DNA from 3 places in the Exiguobacterium sp. s138 genome. Region 2 is predicted to be linked to each of the others. Evidence: riboswitches for the same ligand, from Rfam matches in the RefSeq annotation. Region 2 holds a riboswitch; each other region holds the start of a gene.

Region 1 (6,929 bases), on a different contig from region 2:
TTCGGTAAACCAGACATTCTGTTGCTCGATGAGCCTACCAATGGTCTTGATCTGAAAGCCGTTAAATGGCTTGAAGAGTTCTTGATCGGGTTTGAAAATACGGTCATCGTCATTTCCCACGACCGTCACTTCCTCAACAACGTGTGTACGCATATGGCCGATCTCGATTACGGGAAAATCCAACTGTATATCGGAAACTATGATTTCTGGTATGAGTCAAGTCAGCTCGCTTCACGTATGGCAGGCGATCAAAACAAGAAAAAAGAAGAAAAAATCAAAGAACTTCAAGCCTTCATCGCCCGTTTCAGCTCGAACGCTTCCAAAGCGAAACAGGCGACATCACGGAAAAAGTTGCTTGATAAAATTACACTCGACGACATCCGTCCGTCGTCACGCCGTTATCCGTTCGTCGGCTTCACACCGGAACGTGAAATCGGAAACGATCTGTTGATCGTCGACGGCATTTCGAAAACAATCGATGGTGTCAAAGTCCTTGATAATGTCCGTTTCTCGTTAAACAAAACGGATAAAGCCGTCTTTATCAGCCAAAATGACATCGCGATCACGACACTCTTCAAAATTCTGATGGGTGAGATGGAAGCGGACAGCGGAACATTCAAATGGGGCGTCACGACGTCACAATCTTATCTGCCAAAAGATAACTCCGCTTTCTTCGAAGGTTCGGACAAAACGATTCTCGATTGGTTGCGCCAGTATTCGCCGGCTGACGAGAGCGATACGTTCCTCCGTGGTTTCCTCGGCCGGATGCTCTTCTCCGGTGAAGAAGTCATGAAAAAAGCGTCTGTCTTATCCGGGGGAGAAAAAGTCCGTTGCATGTTATCAAAAGCGATGCTCAGCGGCTCAAACGTTCTTGTCCTCGACGATCCGACGAACCACTTGGATCTCGAATCGATCACGGCACTCAACGATGGTTTGATCGCTTACAAAGGCGCGATGCTCTTCAGTTCGCATGACCATCAGTTCGTTGAAACGATTGCAAACCGGATCATCGAATTGACACCAAACGGTATCGTCGATAAAGAAACAACATACGATGAATACCTCAACAACGAGTCTGTTCAACAACAATTGTCTACGTTGTACGCAACAAACTAATGCAGTCTACAAGAGACCTGTCCTAACGGATTGGGTCTCTTTTTTGTACACTAAACGTATGAATCGGAACAGAGGAGGAAATCATGTGCGTCACCGTGCCTGCGCAGCTTTGATTAAGAACAATCAGATTTTGATGGTCCGTCTTGAGACAAACGATCGAAGTTTCTGGACATTACCCGGAGGGGGGCTCGAGGAAAATGAAACCTTCGAACAAGCGGTCATTCGGGAGGTGCAAGAGGAAGTGAATCTCGCCATCCGCATCATCAAACCTCTTTACTCAGAAACTCACGCAAACGGACAAGAGATCTGCTTTTTAGTCAGACAGATTGATTCACGCGAACCGATTTTAGGATATGATCCAGAACGTTTAGAGGGAAATCAAGTTCTGACCGGAGTGAGATGGACGCCACTTTCGGAGATGACCGCCGATCGACAAGTCGCAAAAATTTAACGGCTTTGGGATATGACATACTCTTTTTGTAAAACCAAACGAAAGGCATCTGCTCCAGTCGAGTAGATGCCATTATTGATCATGTACGCAGTTGACTTGCCTCTTCTTCCACACGTCGGAGCAATTCCTGCACGATTTTTTCTGTTTCCCGTTCGCCGCCAAGCGAAAGCAGGCTTCGTCCGACGAAATTCGCCCCTTCGTTTTTCCCCGTATAAATCAGCTGACAACTTGTTTCGTCAAGCCGCTTTAACGTAAACGTCATTTCGAGTTTAAAGATTTTGGCAAGCGTAAAACCAATCGTATTTTGTTTGAAATCCGGTTGATTTGTATAGGCAAGATCCGTCACGATATATGTCTCGAGGCGATTCCCTTGCATATACGTTTGCCGGTATGTCGAACCGACGACACCCGGTTTCCGTTCGATCACCTCGTGCTGGACGACACCTGGAATCAGGCGTTGTAACCGATCGTGATCAAAGATATGCCAGGCTTCCTCGATTGGAACATCCAGTCGCTTTTCTTCATGCCACGTTACCACCCGAACACCTCCCTTTACTGAAAAATACCCTGATGCGTGCAGTTCTAACTTCAGACTGCACACATGCAGGGTATTTGGCCTATTTTAATCGGTCCGTGATGATTATTTTACGGTCTGACGTTCGAGGGCCGCACCAAGGAACTTCGCCAGTTCGAGCATTCCGAACTTACCGGCGGCCGCTTCCGCATCCGAGTTGTAGTTCGTATTCGTGTTGACGTCATACGTATAAATCGTTCCATCCGCATCCTTGATGAACTCGATGCCGGCGACGGCAATCTGATTCGCTTGCAGGAATGCTTCGTACTTTTGAATGATTGGATCATCAAATCCGTCAACGACTTTAAATTTCATCGGTGTTTGCGGTGCTTCTTCCCCGACCGGGCAGAATAAGTCATCGATCACACACGCATCCGCCGGGCACAGTTCAAAGCCTTCTGATGTATCAACTTGGACAGCGTAAACGAATTTTCCACCGACGAATTCACAGCGTGTAATATACGGTTCCGGTGCCTGGATATACTCTTGGATCAACGTGATTCCGTCGACCGGCTCATCAAACGTCGGACCGTCAAGATACGTCTCGAGTGCTTCAATCGAGTGGAACAACTGGACGCCGAGCCCTTTTCCGGCACGGTTGTGTTTTGTGATGAACGAAGATACGCCGATATTTTTCGCCGCTTCAACAATCTGATCACGTCCGACGGCAGCCGTCGTTTTCGGAACCCGGATACCGGCTTTTCGAAGAGCCGTATACTGATTGATTTTACTGACTTCCAGTCGCAACGCACGTGTTCCGTTGAAGACCGTCCGGTCGTGTTCCTCGAGCCACGCGAGCACCCCTTCCGTCAGTTCCGGCGCGTAGCGGTGCCCGCGCGTATGCGAAGACGCACTCATCCGGCTGTAGAAGACGCCTTCCGGCGGGATTTCATCAAGCGGTACCTGTCCTTCATCGAGATGCCACTGTTCGTACGGCAGTTCCAGTTCCTCCAGTCGTTTGATCAGATGATCCGTCCATTCCTGATTTTCGTGTAAGATATGAATTTTTGTCATTTGATTTGACCTACCTTTCGTTTTTCTTCGACGAGCGGCATGACGTCGCGCGCGAAGCGTTCCATTTCTTCCAGTTGCGGTGAGAATTGAAGGAGCAACAGAGTAACGCCGACGTCTTCAAAGGCAAGAATCCGCTCGGCAATCTGTTCCGGTGTCCCAATTAAATCAGGACGGAGTCCGCGGTTCGAGACCGAATAGTCATTCCGTTTTACCTGTTGTTCGAGTTGCGATTTACTGACGAAGTCATCATACCCGGCGTACCCGGCACTGTCTTCCTTCACATCCGTAATCCGTTGCCACTCGCGCACCGCCTCTTCTTCCGTATCGCGGCAGATGATATAAGCTGCCAGTCCAAAACTTTCAAGCGGCGGTTGCCCTGTCGCTTGTCGGCGCGCCTTCATATCCTCAATCTTAACGGACACTTCTTCCACTGTTCCGCCGTGCATGACATAGGCATCACAGTGGTTGACGATGGTTTGCTTGCCGGCTTCACTTTCTCCACCTGCATACAATTTGATGCCCGGGCGTTGCGCCGGTTTTGGATGTAGTTGTGTCTTCTCGAGCGTATAGTAGTTACCGTCAAAGCTGTACGGGGAAGCATCTGCCCATAACCCTTTCATGATCGTGACAAACTCTTCCGTTCGGGCGTAACGTTCGTCGTGAGCCGTGAAGATCCCGTTGTACTGCCGGGCTTCTTCTTCCCACCAGGCGGAGACGACGTTCAGCGTAAAGCGCCCGTTGCTGAGTTGATCGATGTTTGCTGCCATCTTCGCGGTCGTCGCCGGATTATGGAATCCCGGACGGACGGCTGTCATGATTTCGAGACGCTCCGTCGTTGCGGCAATCGCCGCTGCTGTCGTCCAGGCTTCGAGACTTGGTGCTTCAAGCCCTTTGATGTCATTTAAGTTTAATTCCGCAATCAGTGTCGTCGAAAACCCGATTCGTTCTGCCGTTTGCGCGACCTGTTTCGCATAGTCGAACGTCGCCGGCATCTGTTCGTCTTCAACATTTCGTAACCATCCGCCAAAAATCGGTAACCAAAATCCATACTCCATCCGTTATGTCCCCCTTATAAAAAAATCGCTCTTCTCGAAAATCGAAAAGAGCGACGGATTGATCATGTCTGCTCTTATCTTCAAAGGAAAAATTCCTTTTAGGAAGTAGCACCTTCCGCTACGCGCGGGGTTGCTGAAGTGTCTTCGGGCCGTTCCCTCGACTTCTCTTGATAAGAATTATTGGAATTATCGTACACTTTTTAGCAGAGTAAAGCAACCATTAAACCTTGTTTTCCAATCGGAATTAAAAAAGGACGAGAGCTTGGCTCCCATCCTCTTCTCAAATTAATATGGTGCTACAAACGTTGATTGTTCACCAGGTGCTTCTTCTCCGCGGATCCGGTCGTAGAATTTCGCAAGCGTGACGCTGAAATAAGGTCCGACCCATAAGAAGGCGATTCCGATTGTAATTAAACCAAGCAGGAACCAGCCGATGAATGAAAGAACAAGCATGAAGGCTTCCATCTTATGTCCATCCATCATTTGTCGCGAACGTGTAATGGCGTCCAAAATACCGATTGACGGCTCATCGCGTAAAATGTAGAACGTCAAGAGGTATGAAAATGACTTGATGATTCCCGGGATGATCAGTAGTAAGAACCATAAACCAAGAAAAATACTTTGAACAATCGAAAGACCGACTGCTTTTAAGAAGATTTTGTACGGCTCAAACAAATCAACGATTTTCGCCTGTTCTTTCCGGGCGACAGACATCGCAAGCCATGTCCAGCCAATTGCTAGGGGTAGCAAAAGAATATTCAGTAAGAAACCGATCAAATCAATGGCTTGGATATCTTCATTCGCATCAGAAGAAAACATCGTTGGAATACCTTGAATGATGAGAAACAGTAAAAACATAAGTGCCATGAAGACCCAGCGACCACTGAGCGCTTCACGGGCGGATAATTTTAATTCTTTAATCATGAAGATCCTCCTCAAAATAAGTTCTATCTCTATTTACGGCTAATTAGGAGAGGAGTTTCATCTTTTTTCAGGATTTTCCTGTTTTCAACTGATTTAAGCGGGCTTTTTCAAGTTGGCGCTGGCATGCCGTATACAAAGAACGCCGCCCATCCAGCCGTTCCATCGCAAAGGGGATGTCATGTTTTTTCGCCTGGGCGATGACGTGTGCAGAAGCCGCATGAGATACCCGGCTTGTGACGACGACGATGGCATCGGTCTTTTTGGCAAGACCGGCGATTTTCTTCGCAGATTGAGCATCACCCGACAGATGAATCAGTTCGATTCCAGTTTTTTCGAAAAACGTCCGGTAGACCGGAGCTTGCTGTTCATTTCCGACGATGACGAGCCGCATGCCTTCGAACGATGCAAAATCGAGTGGTTCCTTATCAACGAAGTCAATCGGTTGTCCCGGTAGCGACGTCGTCACAAGCGGTGTCAACGGTTCGGATTTCTTTTCACGAATTCGGCGTGTCTTCCGTTCCTGTTTGACTTTCGACTTGCGTTTCATTTGTTTCAGATAGCGTTCCGATTTTTTGACGGCTGATCCGTGAGTCGGTTCAACTGACGAAGGTCCTGATGTGGTTGGACTGTTCGACGTTTCTAACAGTTGTACCGTCGGTTCTTCATATTGGAACGGATACTTCCAAGCAATCGTCAGTGTTTCCGGACGACCTTTCCACATGACGAGATCGACGAGCTGTCCTTCTTTCAGATGGAAGAATCGCATGTCTTCAACCGGTGTGGCGTAATAAAAGGACTTACCCGTCTCATCCTTTAATGGTCCTTCGACCGTCGATTCAATGATGCCATGATTTTTAACGATACATTTTTCAAAAACGATTCGTTCAGACAGTGGCTTCATCCGGTCAGTCGCGACAACAGCCATCACTTCAAGTGTCGTCCGGCGGGAGTCCTGATGTACGACTTGGACACGGATTTCCATTCCATGTTCAAGGTTCCATTGCCGGATTTCTGTTTCCGAGATATGACTGTTCGGCCATTCCCGTAAAGAACCACCTTTTAATTCCCGCACAAACGTATAGGCGTAACGTTGTTCGATGACAGGATTGATCTGTGCAGGAGGAATGACAGATTGTTCGAATGTGACCTCTTCTTCTGGTTCGCTCCACGCGATGTCCGGTTTTGCGGAGGGTGTATAGTAACGCGACATCTGCACCCATTCATCGATTCCCCGGATTTCCTCGAGCAGTAAGTCCCATTCTTCCACCGTTTCGACTACTTTCATTTTACCGGCGACTAACGTCTTCGCCTGCTCTACGATTTGTTGCATCATCTTCGACAACCCCTTTGCTTTTTTTCCAATATAGCAAGGGGCTGTCGGTTAGGTTGCTCAAAAAAAGACCAGGTTATTTTTTGTATATGGTTAGGATTTTATTTCGATTGAAGGATCACCGAGCCGGTATTTTTCGACGGAGACAATCAGAATCGTGATGATGACAAGTAAAAACCAGGACGATAACTTCCCGAAGTCGACCAGTTCCCATCCATCCTGCTGATTCGGATACACCCATCCTTTAAAAAAGGTCACGATGTTTTCCGCCAGCCAGATGAACCAGGCAATCAACCCAAACGAGAGGGTGAGCGGCATTCGGTAGACCGTTTCATCCAGACGGAAATAGACCCAGGACTTATAAAAGACGAGAGCAACAAGTCCCATCAAAATCCAACGGAAATCAAACAACCAATGATGGGTAAAGAAATTGACGTATACAAGCAGACCGGTCGCTAGAGCAAA
Region 2 (6,929 bases):
GCTCCCTGCAATTCCAGTTCGCGGATCAGCCGGCGTCCGATCCCGTTTTGTTGGTATTTCGGCAAGACATACAATCGGACGATTTCCCATGTTCCCTCAACATCAATCGCGTGAATGAAACCGACGATTTCCCCGTCAATCAGTCCGACGTTGAAATATTCTCCACGTGCTTCCTCCGCTGTCCGAATCGCCCGGACCACTTCTTCCTGCGGGTACGCTTCTTGAACGAAATGGGCTTTCGAGCGTTCTGAATAGATTTCCTCATATGTGTCCATCCAAGACGTGAGCGCAATATCATGAATGCGTGCTGCATCAGCCGGAACCGCTTCGCGTATCTCCATACCGAAATCCCCCTTTTCCTTTTACAGAATACAGACTCATGTTCTTTTACCCTTTTCTAGAAATTTCAGTCGTATCCCTGCAAAGTTCAGGAGAAACAAAAAAAGTTCAGAAACACCCTTTAGAAGGATGTTTCTGAACAATGAATTATGCGAAACGTTTTGCCTGCTCTTCAAGAGTAGCGGCTTTATCTGTCTGCTCCCATGGTAACTCGATGTCTGTACGACCGAAGTGACCATAAGCTGCTGTCTGACGATAGATCGGACGACGGAGATCAAGCATGTTGATGATTCCAGCCGGACGAAGATCGAAGTTTTCAGCAACCAGTTCAACCAGTTGTGCTTCAGGAAGTTTTCCTGTACCGAATGTATCCACCGCGATTGATACCGGATGTGCGACACCGATTGCGTACGCGAGTTGAACTTCCGCTTTGTCTGCAAGACCTGCAGCTACGAGGTTCTTCGCGACGTAACGCGCTGCGTAAGCAGCTGAACGGTCGACTTTCGTTGGATCTTTACCAGAGAAAGCTCCACCGCCGTGACGTGCATATCCGCCATACGTATCAACGATGATTTTACGGCCTGTTAATCCAGCATCACCTTGTGGTCCGCCGATGACGAAACGACCAGTTGGGTTGATGAAGAATTTTGTATCGGCATCGATGTACTCAGTCGGAATGACCGGTGCGATGACATGTTCTTTCAGATCAGCTTGGATTTGCTCAAGCGTCACTTCTTCTGCATGTTGTGTTGAGATGACGATTGTATCAACGCGAACAGGTTCATTGTTCTCATTGTATTCAACCGTGACTTGCGTCTTACCATCCGGACGGAGGTAATCGAGTTGTCCGTTTTTACGAACTTCTGCAAGACGACGAGCCAGTTTGTGTGAAAGTGAGATCGGAAGTGGCATGAGTTCAGGTGTTTCTTTCGTTGCATAACCGAACATCAGACCTTGGTCTCCTGCTCCGATTGCATCGATTTCTTCATCTGACATGTTTCCTTCGCGTGCTTCAAGCGCTTGGTCAACACCGAGAGCGATGTCTGCTGACTGCTCATCGATTGATGTCAATACAGCACAAGTGTCTGCATCGAAACCGTATTTAGCGCGTGTATAGCCAATTTCGCGAATCGTTTCACGAACGACTTTCGGGATATCCACGTAAGTTGATGTCGTGATTTCTCCTGCTACTAATACGAGTCCTGTCGTGACAGAAGTTTCTGCCGCAACACGTGCGTTTGGATCGGCTGCAAGAATTGCATCCAAAATTGAATCCGAAATCTGGTCACAGATTTTATCCGGGTGACCTTCTGTTACTGATTCCGACGTAAACAGTCGGCGATTAAGGTTTGTCATGTTTGACCCTCCCAAAAAAGAATTTGACGGTGTACTCATTTCCCCTAGTTGAGTGGGACGGTAAAATGAAAAAAACCTTTCCATGTCCAAAAATGGTCAGGGAAAGGTTGTGCGTTCTTCCTTTACCCTCTTATCGTTCGAAGTGTTTACTTCGCTTCAGGAGAGCACCTTTTCCTACATTAATGATGAAATTAATATAAGACGGTTGCCGGGTTTCTTCGGGCCTTGTTCCCTCCACCTGCTCAGAATAAGAGTATCCGTTACGAATTACATGATATAAACTTGTGCTCACTCTGTCAAGCAACGTTTTAATTTCTAGTCGAAAAATTTCGGGAGAGATGTTAAACTGTTAATGCTGAAAGCGTTTCCAGATAAATAGAAATCAGCGCATGAAAATGATTGCTCTATCATTAGTATGTCATATATAATAAATGTGTCATACTAATAGTAGAGCCAAAACCAACGTAGGGGAAAGGTGGGGTCAGGATGCCGATGACGGTCCTGAATATCGAAGAACTACTCAAGAAGGAGCATGTGTTCAAACAACTGTCTGTTGCTGAACTAGTCGAACATGCAATTCGCAACAAAGAAGGAGTTCTTGCAGAAAATGGTGCTTTGTCTGTAGAAACGGGGAAATTTACAGGTCGTTCACCGAAAGACAAGTTCATCGTCCGTGATGACTTATGTGAGATGCATATCGATTGGGGTCATGTCAATCAACCGATGGAGTCGGACAAATTCGAGCAACTGTTACAAAAAGTTCTTCGTTATATGAACGAAGCAGATCAACTCTACTACACAGAAGCTGCTGCTGGTGCCGATACGCATTTCACCCTTCCAGTGCGCGTCGTAACCGAATATGCTTGGCATAATTTGTTTGCGAAACAGCTGTTTTTACGTGAATATCCTACGGTTGCAGCCTTTGAACCGTTTACGGTCGTCTACGCACCACATTTTAAAGCGGATCCGGCGGTTGACGGCACAAACTCCGAGACCTTCATCGCGATGTCATTCGAACACCGGATCGTCTTGATTGGCGGAACGGAGTATGCCGGAGAAATCAAAAAATCAATTTTCTCTGTCATGAACTATCTTTTACCCCAACAAGAAGTCTTGTCGATGCACTGTTCAGCAAACGTCGGACACGACGGCGATGTCGCCTTATTCTTCGGACTCTCAGGAACTGGTAAGACCACGCTGTCTGCTGATGACAGTCGCCAATTAATCGGTGACGATGAACACGGTTGGTCTCATGACGGTGTCTTCAACATCGAAGGTGGCTGCTATGCGAAAACAGTTAATCTGTCACGCGAAAAAGAACCACAAATCTTTGATGCGATCCGCTTCGGAACCGTTCTTGAAAATGTCGTCCTCGATGATGCGCGGATTCCGGATTATGATGATACTTCATTGACTGAAAATACACGTGCCGCTTACCCGATTACAGCAATCGACAACATCGCCATTCCGTCACGCGCCGGTCACCCGAAAACGATTGTCTTTCTGACGGCGGATGCCTATGGTGTCTTGCCTCCAATCAGTAAACTGACGAAAGAACAAGCGATGTATCACTTCTTATCCGGCTACACATCAAAACTGGCTGGAACGGAGCGCGGCGTTACAGAACCGGAAGCCACATTCTCGACGTGCTTCGGTTCACCATTCCTGCCGTTGATTCCGGAAAAATATGCGACGATGCTCGGGGAACTGATTGATCGTCACGGTGTCACAGTCTATCTCGTCAACACAGGCTGGACCGGCGGCGCTTACGGTACAGGAAGCCGGATGAAACTCTCCTATACACGAACGATGGTCAATGCGGCCGTCAACGGTCTGCTTGCAGACATCCCGACAGAAGAACATCCGATTTTCGGTCTGCATATGCCGATTGAAGTACCTGGTGTTCCGACTGACCTGCTCAATCCGGTAAAAGTTTGGGCAAATCCATCCGATTACGAACAACAAGCGACTGCACTCGCACAAAAGTTCACACAGAACTTCGCGCGTTTCGAAAGTGCGACCGATGCCATCAAATCAGCCGGTCCTCGTGTCTAACATCATACTGATACAAAAAAGGTTGAGCTCCGTAACGGATGCTCAACCTTTTTCTGTTAGACGATTGAATCGGTTTTGTCTTTTAAATGGAGTTCCTTTTGCGCAAGCCAAACTTGACTCTCTTTCAGTAACTCATAAGCCCGGTGCTTCATAATCCCGAACCGATTACTGAGCATCTCAAACCGTTCAAACTCGCCCCGGTCTGCGCTGATCGCAAGCAACAGGCAATCGCGAAACGGGTGATCTTCCCCTTGCAAGACATTTTTCAAAGCCGGTTCAATCGGAAGCTGATCGATGATTTCACCGATATCCACGGAAAGCAAGGCATCGATGTGTGACAGTAAGCCGATCATGTAGGCACTTTCTGCTTTCAGTGTCTTCGTTTCCGTCGCAAACAGTTCGCATAGTTTTGCGCAATGCAAGGATGAACGCAATAATTCGTCCGACCATTGATACGGACTCGCTAGTTTCATCTCACGCAAGACGATCAACGAAATCCAGCTCTTCAGTTGGGAAAAGCCCAGCAAGGAAATTGCTTGACGGACGGAACTGACCATGTTCCGAAGACCGATGCCCGGAGAGTTGATCAATTGCAGTACTTGCACACTGATGTAAGGATTGCCCTCGATTTCATCCACGACGTCATCATAATGGTCATCCGTATCAAGCCACTTCAACATTTTCAACAGGACAGGCACTTGCGGAGGAACGGCCTTTCCTTTCATCAGCATCGGTTTGGCGTAAAAGTATCCTTGGAACCAGTCATACCCCATCGCAAGGCTTCGCGTGTGGTCCTCGTGTGTTTCAACCCGTTCAGCCAAAAAGCGGATATGCGGATAGTTCCGTTTTAAAATATGTAAGATTGCACTTTGTTCGCGTGGATTGATGGCTTCGATATCAATTTTTATCAAATCAATCAAATCAAACAGCTCCGGACCGTGGTGACGCAACAAATCCGTTACGAAATCATCAAGCGCCAGGACGAAGCCGGCTTCTTTCCATTTTTGCAGCGTCTGGAGCATCATTTCATCGATCTGAACCGTCTCCAATACTTCAATCACGAATTGAGTCGGATCCAGATGATCAATCAGTTCAGACTGCAACAGATCGCCTGTGAAATTAATGAATAATCGTTTTCCTTCTGCTACACGGTCTACTCCGAGATGAATCAGTGTATTCGTCAACACATCCATCGTCGCCAAGTCACCATCAAACACTGCAGGTGTTTCAACGGAACGATAGAGCAGCTCAAAAGCGTCAATCGAACCAAACCGGTCTACAATCGGTTGTCGCGCAAGTAAGATTTCCATCTCATATATCCCTTCTAAATCCGTTAATCTGGCTTATTTTATATGTTCTAGTATACCAAATATCGTTTTCCTTTAAAAAATCTCTTTTTTAAAACATATCAATGTTCCCATCATTTGGAGAAAAAAACATCTCAATGCAAGGCATCAAGATGTTTTGTAAGTCTTTTCTATTCAGATAACATCCAATCAATGACTTGTTTCGTCACAAGCATTTTTTGATGGATTGGAAATTGATGCGCGTACTGATAGATGATCAAGCGGGTCTGTTCCGGATAACGGGCCGCATAATTCGTCGCATGACGCAGTCGGACATTTTGATCATATAATCCGTGAATCAGCAAGATTTCCCCTTGAGGCGGAAAATACAATGGCGACCGGACACGGTATGCCTGCAACTGTTGTTGCGGAACTCCTCCCGTAAACCGTCTGAGCATTTTTCGCATCGTCTGTTGTTCTTCATACGTCCAAGTCAGATTCGTTACACCGGCCCATGAAACCGTCCGGGCGACTTCACGATGGTGCGCAAGTAAAAGCGCCATCTGTCCGCCACGGGAAAAACCGAAGACCGATGTCCGCTCGACATATTGATCGAGCCAATCAAACGCACTGATGGCGTCGAGGATATCCCGGTGTCCGAAGTCTTCTTTCCCCGTCCCTCCTAGATTACCGCGGTAAAAAGGAGCCATGACGAGATAACCGGCTTGCGCGAACTGCATTAAGCGAGTCGGCCGAATCATGCCGATATTACGTGTCCCACCACGTAAATACAAAAGACCTTGCCCGTTCGCATGAACCGGCAGGATCACATACGCTCCGACCCGTTCCCCGTCGGATGTTTCATAAAAGACCCGAAAGGTGCGGAACGGTCCCTGCCGCGGGAGCTCAAACCAATCGGCGTTCGGCGAGTACACGAAGAGTCTCCGGAAGGACACGGTCCTTCATCATGAAGCTGTATTGGCGGTTCGTATCTAAACGTTTCGGGATATCGTCTAGTAAATAGGCTCCGTCCGTCTCATCGACAGCCAGGTGTGGAACCAGTGATTCGATTTGAGCGAAGTAGATATTCTTGATGATCGTGTCCCCTCGCCCCTCGACCCGGTATTGTCCGATGTACTGGAGACGTTCGATACGTCCCCCTGTCTCTTCCATGACTTCCCGGTATGCGGCTTCCTCCGCCGTCTCCCCCGGCTCGACTTTTCCACCCGGAAACTCATATCCCCGTTGCTTGTGATGCGTCAGTAACCATTTCCCTTCGTACACGGCAATGACCCAGACATGAAGCGGATGGACTGAAAACGGATGGTCTTCAAAACTCAGTTCAACCCGATTTTGATAATAATCTAAAAACGTAATCACGTGCGTGCACCTCATTTCTTCTTCTCTCTTCACTTTACCTGTTTCGAAAGCATTCTAAAAGTGAAAGTGCGTAGGAATTTGCCAGAATGACAAAAAAAGACATCCCTCTGAATCGAGAGATGTCCGGATGCTTATTTCAAGCGAGCTTCAAGCTCTGCTTTTTCTGCTTCAAATCCAGGTTTACCGAGTAAGGCAAACATGTTTTTCTTGTACGCTTCAACACCCGGCTGATCGAACGGGTTCACACCAAGCAGGTATCCACTCATGGCACATGCTTTTTCGAAGAAGTAGAACAAGAATCCGAGATGATACGGTGTCATCTCAGGCAATTCGACCGTCAAGTTCGGAACTTGTCCATCTGTGTGGGCAAGCAACGTTCCTTCCGCTGCCTTGTCGTTGACGAATTGAATCGATTTTCCTTCCAGGAAGTTTAAACCGTCGAGATCCTGGGCGTCTTTTTCAATCGTTAATGCATGACGCGCTTGTCCGACTTTAATAACTGTTTCGAACAAA
Region 3 (6,929 bases), 440 kb from region 2:
ACAGATTGCCTGTCGTCTGTAGTCCTTGAACCAAGATGACGAGAATTCCGACCGTGATGATCATGACCGTCGTATCAAACCGTTGGTAACCGTAGGTAATCGCCAAGTCACCAAGTCCACCGCCACCAATCGCCCCGGCCATTGCTGATGCGCCGATCAAACCAATCGTCGCAATCGTCAGGTTCAGAACAAGCGAGCTGAGCGCTTCCGGCAACAGAAAACGGAAAATCGTCTGCAACGGTGTCGCCCCCATCGCTTCCGCTGCCTCAAGGACACCGGTATCGACTTCAAGCAACGAACTTTCGATCAGGCGGGCAATGTACGGTGCCGCGTAAAAGACGAGCGGAACGATTGCCGCCTGTGTTCCGATTGACGATCCGACAATTAAACGGGTCAGCGGAATGATTGCCACGAGCAGAATGATGAACGGAACGGACCGGAAGATATTGACGATGCCGCTTAGGACATTGAAGAACGGAATTCGTTCGAGCAACGCTCCTTTGCGTGTCACGACAAGCAGAATCCCGAGCGGTAAACCAATCAATGTCGAAAAGAGTAATGACAGTCCAACCATCGTCAACGTCTGCAGAAAAGCAGTCCAGATGTCCGTGTAATTAACTAGCATCTGCGAGCACCTCCTCGACGATGACATCCGACTGATCGATATATTGTAATGCCCGCTTGATTTCCGTCGCGTCGCCAATCAGTTCAACAAGCAGACTGCCGAACGGAATGTTTTGCAGTTCCGTAATGCTGCCGTGCAGGATGTTGAGATCGACATCAAACCGTTTTGCGACCTGCGATAAGAGCGGTTGTCCCGTCCCTGCTCCAAGGAAGTTGATTTTGTAGATGTGATGGCCGGCATCCCGTTGATCGATGACTTTTTGAACCGAGGCCGGAATCTCATCCTGCATGACGGAGCGGACGAAGTTTTTCGCCGTTGCCGTCTGCGGGTTCGAGAAGACATCGAACACGGTCCCTGATTCAATCAGCTGACCGGCTTCAATGACGGCGACCCGGTCACAGATTTCACGGATGACCCCCATCTCATGGGTAATCAGTAAAATCGTAATGCCGTATTCCTGATTGATTTGTTTCAGCAGACGCAATATGTGTTGGGTCGTTTGCGGATCAAGAGCGGATGTCGCTTCGTCACATAACAGGACCGATGGCTGGGTGGCGAGTGCCCGGGCGATCCCGACCCGTTGTTTCTGTCCGCCTGATAGCTGATCCGGATAGTGATCAGCTTTATCCGCCAAGTCGACGAACTCCAGCAGTTCCGTGACCCGCCGCTCGACCTCATCTTTTTTGACACCTTTTAAGACGAGCGGTTTAGCGACGTTCGCAAATACTGTATTCGAATCCAGCAGGTTGAAGTGCTGAAAAATCATCCCGATGTGTTGCTTCGCCTCCCGTAACTGCTTCGCCGACAGTGTCGTCAAATCTTGTCCATCGACCGTCACACTGCCGGATGTCGGCCGTTCGAGCAGGTTGACGCAACGTAATAAGGAGCTTTTCCCGGCTCCACTGAAACCGATGACGCCGAAGATTTCGCCTTTTCGGATTTCGAGATCCACGCCATTCAGCGCAGCAATCGATTGATCATTTGTTTCATAGATTTTTTTTACATTTTTGAATGTAATCACCACTTTTTCCCCCTTCAAAATACAAAAAAGGTCTCTTCTTAAGAAACAAGAAGAGACCTGGATCCGCACAATGGCAGAATCCACTCGACTCATCTCTCAGACAATTGTCTGATGGAATTGGCACAGTGCTCATAATGAGTCTGTTGCCGAGGTTTCGTAGGGCCAGTCCCTCCACCTCTCTGGATAAGTGTTGCGGTATGAAATTCATATGTGTATTGTTGCCGGTTGAACTTATGTCGTAAAACTAATTTTTACACTACAGAAAGATCTTTTAAAGGTCAACCATATTTTCAAAAATAAACCATATGGCCCATATCGATCAGCAACCCGGGACAGGACGGATTCCCGAAAGCTCTTCGACGCCGTATAAAGAGAGTTTGACAATCCCTTTCCGTCAATGCTATCATCTTCTCAATGATTAATCCGACAATTCCTATACGATATATCAAGAGTGGACGAGAGACCTGGCTCTAGGACTCCACGGCAACCTGCCGATCGGCAAGGTGCTCCGACCAGCAAAGCAATTGCTTTGGATGATACACACGAGAAACTCGTTTGCGTCCAAAGCCAAACGGGTTTTTATTTTTGAAATGGAGGACGAGATGATGAGTATGGTTTATCCTGTTATACCGGGTGCCGAAGCCTTTTCCTTAGGACGCGGATCCGTCGGCATTTTGCTCTGTCATGGTTTTAATGCAACGCCGCAAAGTGTTCGGGCTGTAGGAGAACAGTTCGCAGCACACGGTTTTTCCGTCCATGCGCCACGCCTGCACGGGCATGGGACGGATCTGCGAGAATTCGAAGCGGCGACGGCCGATGACTGGAAGCAGAGCGTCCGGGACGGCTTTGAACAATTGGCGGGACGATGCGAATCCGTCTTCATCGTCGGCCAATCGATGGGCGCGACACTTGCCCTGTCACTTGCCGCTGAAGGACTCCCGGTCGCAGGAATCATCACCATCAATGCCGCCTTGTCCGTCCCTGCCTACGAAGCCTTGTCGTTCACCGATTGTCCGGTCTATCTTCCGGAAAGTGTCCCTGATATCAAACAGTCGGCTTTTGAAATCATCTATGATCTTGTCCCCGCCGTCTGCGCTTCGGAACTGTTACGATTGATTGAGGAGACGCGATCACACCTCGCGACGATTCAAATTCCGACGCTTATTTTATATTCTGCCGAGGATCATGTCGTCCCACCGATCTGTTCGGATTATTTGTACCGGACGATTGGTGCAGCAGATAAGCGCAGTTACTGTCTGCTTGACTCCTACCACGTCGCAACGCTTGACCACGACCAAAAAACGATTGTCCGCGAAACGCTGCAGTTCGTCGAACAGTTCAGCCACTTGACACAGACCGGCTGAACCCCAAAAAAGCGAACGATTCTTCGGCCTGACTGCCGGGAATCGTTCGCTTTTTTGTATTGCTTAATTATGTTGTTGCTTTTTCCATTCCTGCAACGGTTGTGGTTTCCCCGGTACTTGGTGGCAATGGCGGCAACGTGGTTCATAGGACTCAGACGCCCCGACCAGAATGATCGGATCATTGTAGTTGGCCGGTTTTCCGTCAATCAATCGTTGGGTCCGCGATGCCGGATCGCCGCACGACAGACAAATCGCCTGTAATTTCGTCACGAATTCTGCGCGTGCCAATAATTCAGGCATCTTGCCGAATGGTTCTGCCCGAAAATCTTGATCGAGGCCTGCACAAATGACGCGTTTGCCATCTTGAGCTAGTGCTTCGATGACGGCGACAATCTCATCGTCAAAAAATTGAACTTCGTCAATTGCGACGATTTGCGTCTCTTCCGCCACTGCTGCATAGACATCACGGCTCGTCGCCATCGGAATCGCGATGACCGAATTGCCGACGTGCGACACGACGTGTTCCTCATGATACCGGTCATCGATTGCCGGCTTGAACACTTGAACCGGTAACTTTCCATACTGTGCCCGTCTGACACGACGGATCAGTTCTTCCGACTTGCCGGAAAACATACTTCCGCAAATCACTTCAATCCAACCATATTGATTGATCACATGCATCATCGTAAACACCGTCCTCTAAATTAGTCACTTTAACGAGTATAGCCCGAATCTAAATTGAGAAAAAGGATTGACTTCTAAAAATCAAAAACCCTTGCCAAATTCGCCACTTTCTTCATCTTCTCATTTCAACTGGTATGTATTTCCTGTACACTGAAAGAGAAGTTTCTTTGAAGGAAGGTGACTCCGATTCATCACATATTACATGAAGTCCTCCAGCAATATGGAGCGTTCGGACTCGCAATTCTTCTGGCCGGTGGAATCGTCGGTCTTCCGGTTCCGGACGAGACATTACTCGTCATGTCAGGATTTTGGATGCATCACGGTGATTTACCGCTCATCGGAACGATTCTTGCCGCCTATGCCGGCAGTTGCATCGGTATGACGATCAGCTACGTGCTCGGTTTGAAGCTCGGAATGCCGTTACTGCATCGAATGGCTCCGAAATTACGGATTTCTGAAAAACATATCTTTAAAGCCGAAGCTGGATTTTTACGTTACGGAAAAACCGTCTTAATCATTGGTTATTACATACCGGGCCTTCGACAGTTGTCCGCCTTTTTTGCCGGTGTCTCGAAAATGCCGTTCCGGATCTTCGTCACCTATGCGTATACAGGTGCTCTCATTTGGATCAGTGTTTTTTTAGGAGCCGGATATTTTTTAGGACGTCATTTTTCCTTCAGTCTACTGTTCGAACATTTCGCGAACAATCCGGAGACACTGCCGTACCTCGTCGGTGCTACGGGTGCAATCGGTCTGTCCTTCGTTCTGAAGACGTACCTGACGTACCGTGCCAAATTCAGCCTATACAAAAACAGCCTGCTCCAGTGAAGGAGACAGGCTGTTTTTTAATACTGAAGTCGCAATTACTTGCGGCCGTATTTTTTGTTGAAGCGATCGACACGACCGTCTGCAGCGTTGAACTTTTGACGACCAGTGTAGAATGGGTGCGAGTCCGAAGACACATCCACACGGATGAGTGGGTACTCGTTTCCATCTTCCCAAGTGATTGTCTCGTTCGAAGAACGTGTAGAACCAGTCAAGAATTTGTACTCAGTAGTTGAGTCCATAAATACAACTTTGTTGTAGTTTGGGTGAATTCCTTGTTTCATGGTTGTTTTCTCTCCTTCCGCCCTGGTTCATTTGCTGAGCCAGAGTAAGTTACCTTCCTATACTAAACGATTTTTTCATGCCCCGCAATACCTATTTTCAAGTCGTTGTATCGGTTTTCGTCACACGTGGCTTCACAGGCGCACGCCGGACGGGTTTCTTCTTTTCTTTCTCCAGTTCAACGAAAAATTCTTCGTTATTTTTTGTATCCCGGATCTTGCGTAAGAAGCTGTCGACGAACTCATTGGACTCGTTCATCGTCCGGCGGATCGTCCATAAGGCATCCAGTTGTTCCTTCGGTAACAGCAACTCTTCTTTCCGTGTTCCGGATTTCCGGATATCGATGGCCGGGAAAATCCGGCGCTCGGATAATTTCCGGTCCAGATGCAGTTCCATGTTTCCAGTTCCTTTAAACTCTTCATAGATGACATCATCCATCCGTGAACCGGTTTCGACGAGTGCCGTCGCGAGAATCGTCAGACTGCCGCCGTGTTCGATATTCCGGGCTGCACCGAAAAAGCGTTTTGGTTTGTGGAAGGCTGCCGGGTCAATCCCCCCGGACAACGTCCGTCCGCTTTGCGGAACCGTTAAGTTGTAAGCACGCGTCAAACGTGTAATCGAATCCATTAAAATAACGACATCTTTTTTATGCTCGACGAGACGCATCGCCCGCTCCAACACAAGTTCCGAAATCCGAACGTGGTTGTCCGGTGTTTCGTCAAACGTTGAGCTGACGACATCCGCTCCAGGGACAGAACGTTCGATGTCCGTCACTTCTTCCGGCCGTTCGTCAATCAACAGAATAATCAATTCAACATCCGGATGATTCACCTGGATTGAATTGGCGATTTCTTTTAATAGAGAAGTCTTACCTGCTTTTGGCGGCGCGACAATCAAACCGCGTTGGCCAAATCCGACCGGGGCAATCATATCCATCACCCGGACCGACAAATGACGCGGTTCTGTCTCAAGACGCATCAGGCGATCCGGATAGATTGGTGTCAATGCCGGGAAGAACAGACGGTTCCGGGCTGTATCCGGCGCTTCTCCATTGACGGCTTCCACACTTAATAAGCCTTGGAACCGTTCATTTTCTTTTGGCGGACGAACTTTCCCAGTCACGACGTCTCCGTTACGGAGATTAAAGCGGCGGATTTGTGAAGCGGCGATATAGATGTCTTCAGAGGATTGCGAGTAGTTGATAGGACGAAGGAAGCCGAAGCCGCCGTCATTTTGCATTTGTGGGTTTCCGGGGATGACTTCGAGTACCCCCTCGAGGAAATAAAGACCGGTGGATTCTGCCTGCGCTTTAAGAATCTTGAACATCAATTCGCGCTTACGAGCCTCACGGTACTGCGGTACGTTTTTTGTTTTAGCGATCTCATATAAATCTTTTAATGTCAGGTTACTGAGTTGAGCAAGTGTATAGGAACGTTCTGGTTTGTCAGTTTTTTCAGTTGGCATATGCATTCACCTATTCTTCGTATAAATTCAGGAGCAAAGGATGTCTTCTTCATGGTGCAAAAGATCATGTTGCAAATTCTTCGTGAATTAAAGGTATCACATTTCATCCATTTCGTCGTGATTTAAGAAATGGGAATTTCTTCTTTGTAATATTCGAGTATATTATTGCAATTATGTTACAAAAACGTCATGTTTTGTAGCGGAACTGAAAAAACGTTTTCATGTATCCGCATGCTAAGATAATCGTGCAGAGAAAAACTTACACAGTTGTAAGGCATACTGCTTAAACAAACACTTAATGAGATACATCATATAACTCGGTTTTCAAAACTACTTTAAAATGACATGGAGGATTTCACATATGAAACGTTTTCTAGCATCGGTCGCGACAGCAGCATTAGTGGTTTCAGGATTTGCATCAGTGGGAACAGGTAAGGTTGAAGCAGCTTCTACAGTAACTAAAGTTAAGATCACAGACAGCGGATTACGTGTTCGTACGGGCCCTTCTACAAAAGCAAGCATCGTTGGTAAAGTAAACGCAGGCCAAACATTTACATACAAAGGTAAATCAGGCAGCTGGACTAAAATTTCATACGGTGGGAAAACACGTTACGTTTCGACACAGTATACGAAAACATATAAGTCTTCTACTTCAACGGCTAAA

The links. Region 2 has a riboswitch for S-adenosylmethionine ahead of metK (methionine adenosyltransferase). Riboswitches for the same ligand answer to the same signal wherever they lie in the genome.
Region 1: it holds a riboswitch for S-adenosylmethionine, as region 2 does, so the genes downstream of both, KNP91_RS10925 (LLM class flavin-dependent oxidoreductase) here and metK (methionine adenosyltransferase) in region 2, are expected to answer to the same signal.
Region 3: it holds a riboswitch for S-adenosylmethionine, as region 2 does, so the genes downstream of both, KNP91_RS09650 (methionine ABC transporter ATP-binding protein) here and metK (methionine adenosyltransferase) in region 2, are expected to answer to the same signal.

What each region holds. Positions count from the first base shown of each region.
Region 1 covers NZ_JACSMW010000004.1:155,975-162,903, forward strand. Annotated here, with positions in the region: gene KNP91_RS10905 (ABC-F family ATP-binding cassette domain-containing protein) at 1-1,116, shown strand, start outside; gene KNP91_RS10910 (NUDIX domain-containing protein) at 1,202-1,567, shown strand; gene KNP91_RS10915 (SRPBCC family protein) at 1,647-2,105, opposite strand; gene KNP91_RS10920 (ATP-grasp domain-containing protein) at 2,208-3,155, opposite strand; gene KNP91_RS10925 (LLM class flavin-dependent oxidoreductase) at 3,152-4,210, opposite strand; SAM riboswitch class I at 4,282-4,387, opposite strand; gene KNP91_RS10930 (DUF975 family protein) at 4,496-5,134, opposite strand; gene KNP91_RS10935 (DUF2325 domain-containing protein) at 5,202-6,467, opposite strand; gene KNP91_RS10940 (DUF817 domain-containing protein) at 6,558-6,929, opposite strand, start outside.
Region 2 covers NZ_JACSMW010000003.1:58,187-65,115, forward strand. Annotated here, with positions in the region: gene KNP91_RS07555 (GNAT family N-acetyltransferase) at 1-341, opposite strand, end outside; gene metK (methionine adenosyltransferase) at 487-1,695, opposite strand; SAM riboswitch class I at 1,823-1,949, opposite strand; gene pckA (phosphoenolpyruvate carboxykinase (ATP)) at 2,182-3,750, shown strand; gene KNP91_RS07570 (EAL and HDOD domain-containing protein) at 3,807-5,060, opposite strand; gene KNP91_RS07575 (alpha/beta hydrolase family protein) at 5,228-5,971, opposite strand; gene ytkD (RNA deprotection pyrophosphohydrolase) at 5,943-6,416, opposite strand; gene KNP91_RS07585 (glucose-6-phosphate isomerase) at 6,548-6,929, opposite strand, start outside.
Region 3 covers NZ_JACSMW010000003.1:494,811-501,739, forward strand. Annotated here, with positions in the region: gene KNP91_RS09645 (methionine ABC transporter permease) at 1-625, opposite strand, end outside; gene KNP91_RS09650 (methionine ABC transporter ATP-binding protein) at 615-1,646, opposite strand; SAM riboswitch class I at 1,733-1,836, opposite strand; SAM riboswitch class I at 2,086-2,189, shown strand; gene KNP91_RS09655 (alpha/beta hydrolase) at 2,252-3,010, shown strand; gene KNP91_RS09660 (thymidine kinase) at 3,074-3,694, opposite strand; gene KNP91_RS09665 (DedA family protein) at 3,872-4,522, shown strand; gene KNP91_RS09670 (type B 50S ribosomal protein L31) at 4,558-4,803, opposite strand; gene rho (transcription termination factor Rho) at 4,901-6,265, opposite strand; gene KNP91_RS09680 (C40 family peptidase) at 6,627-6,929, shown strand, end outside.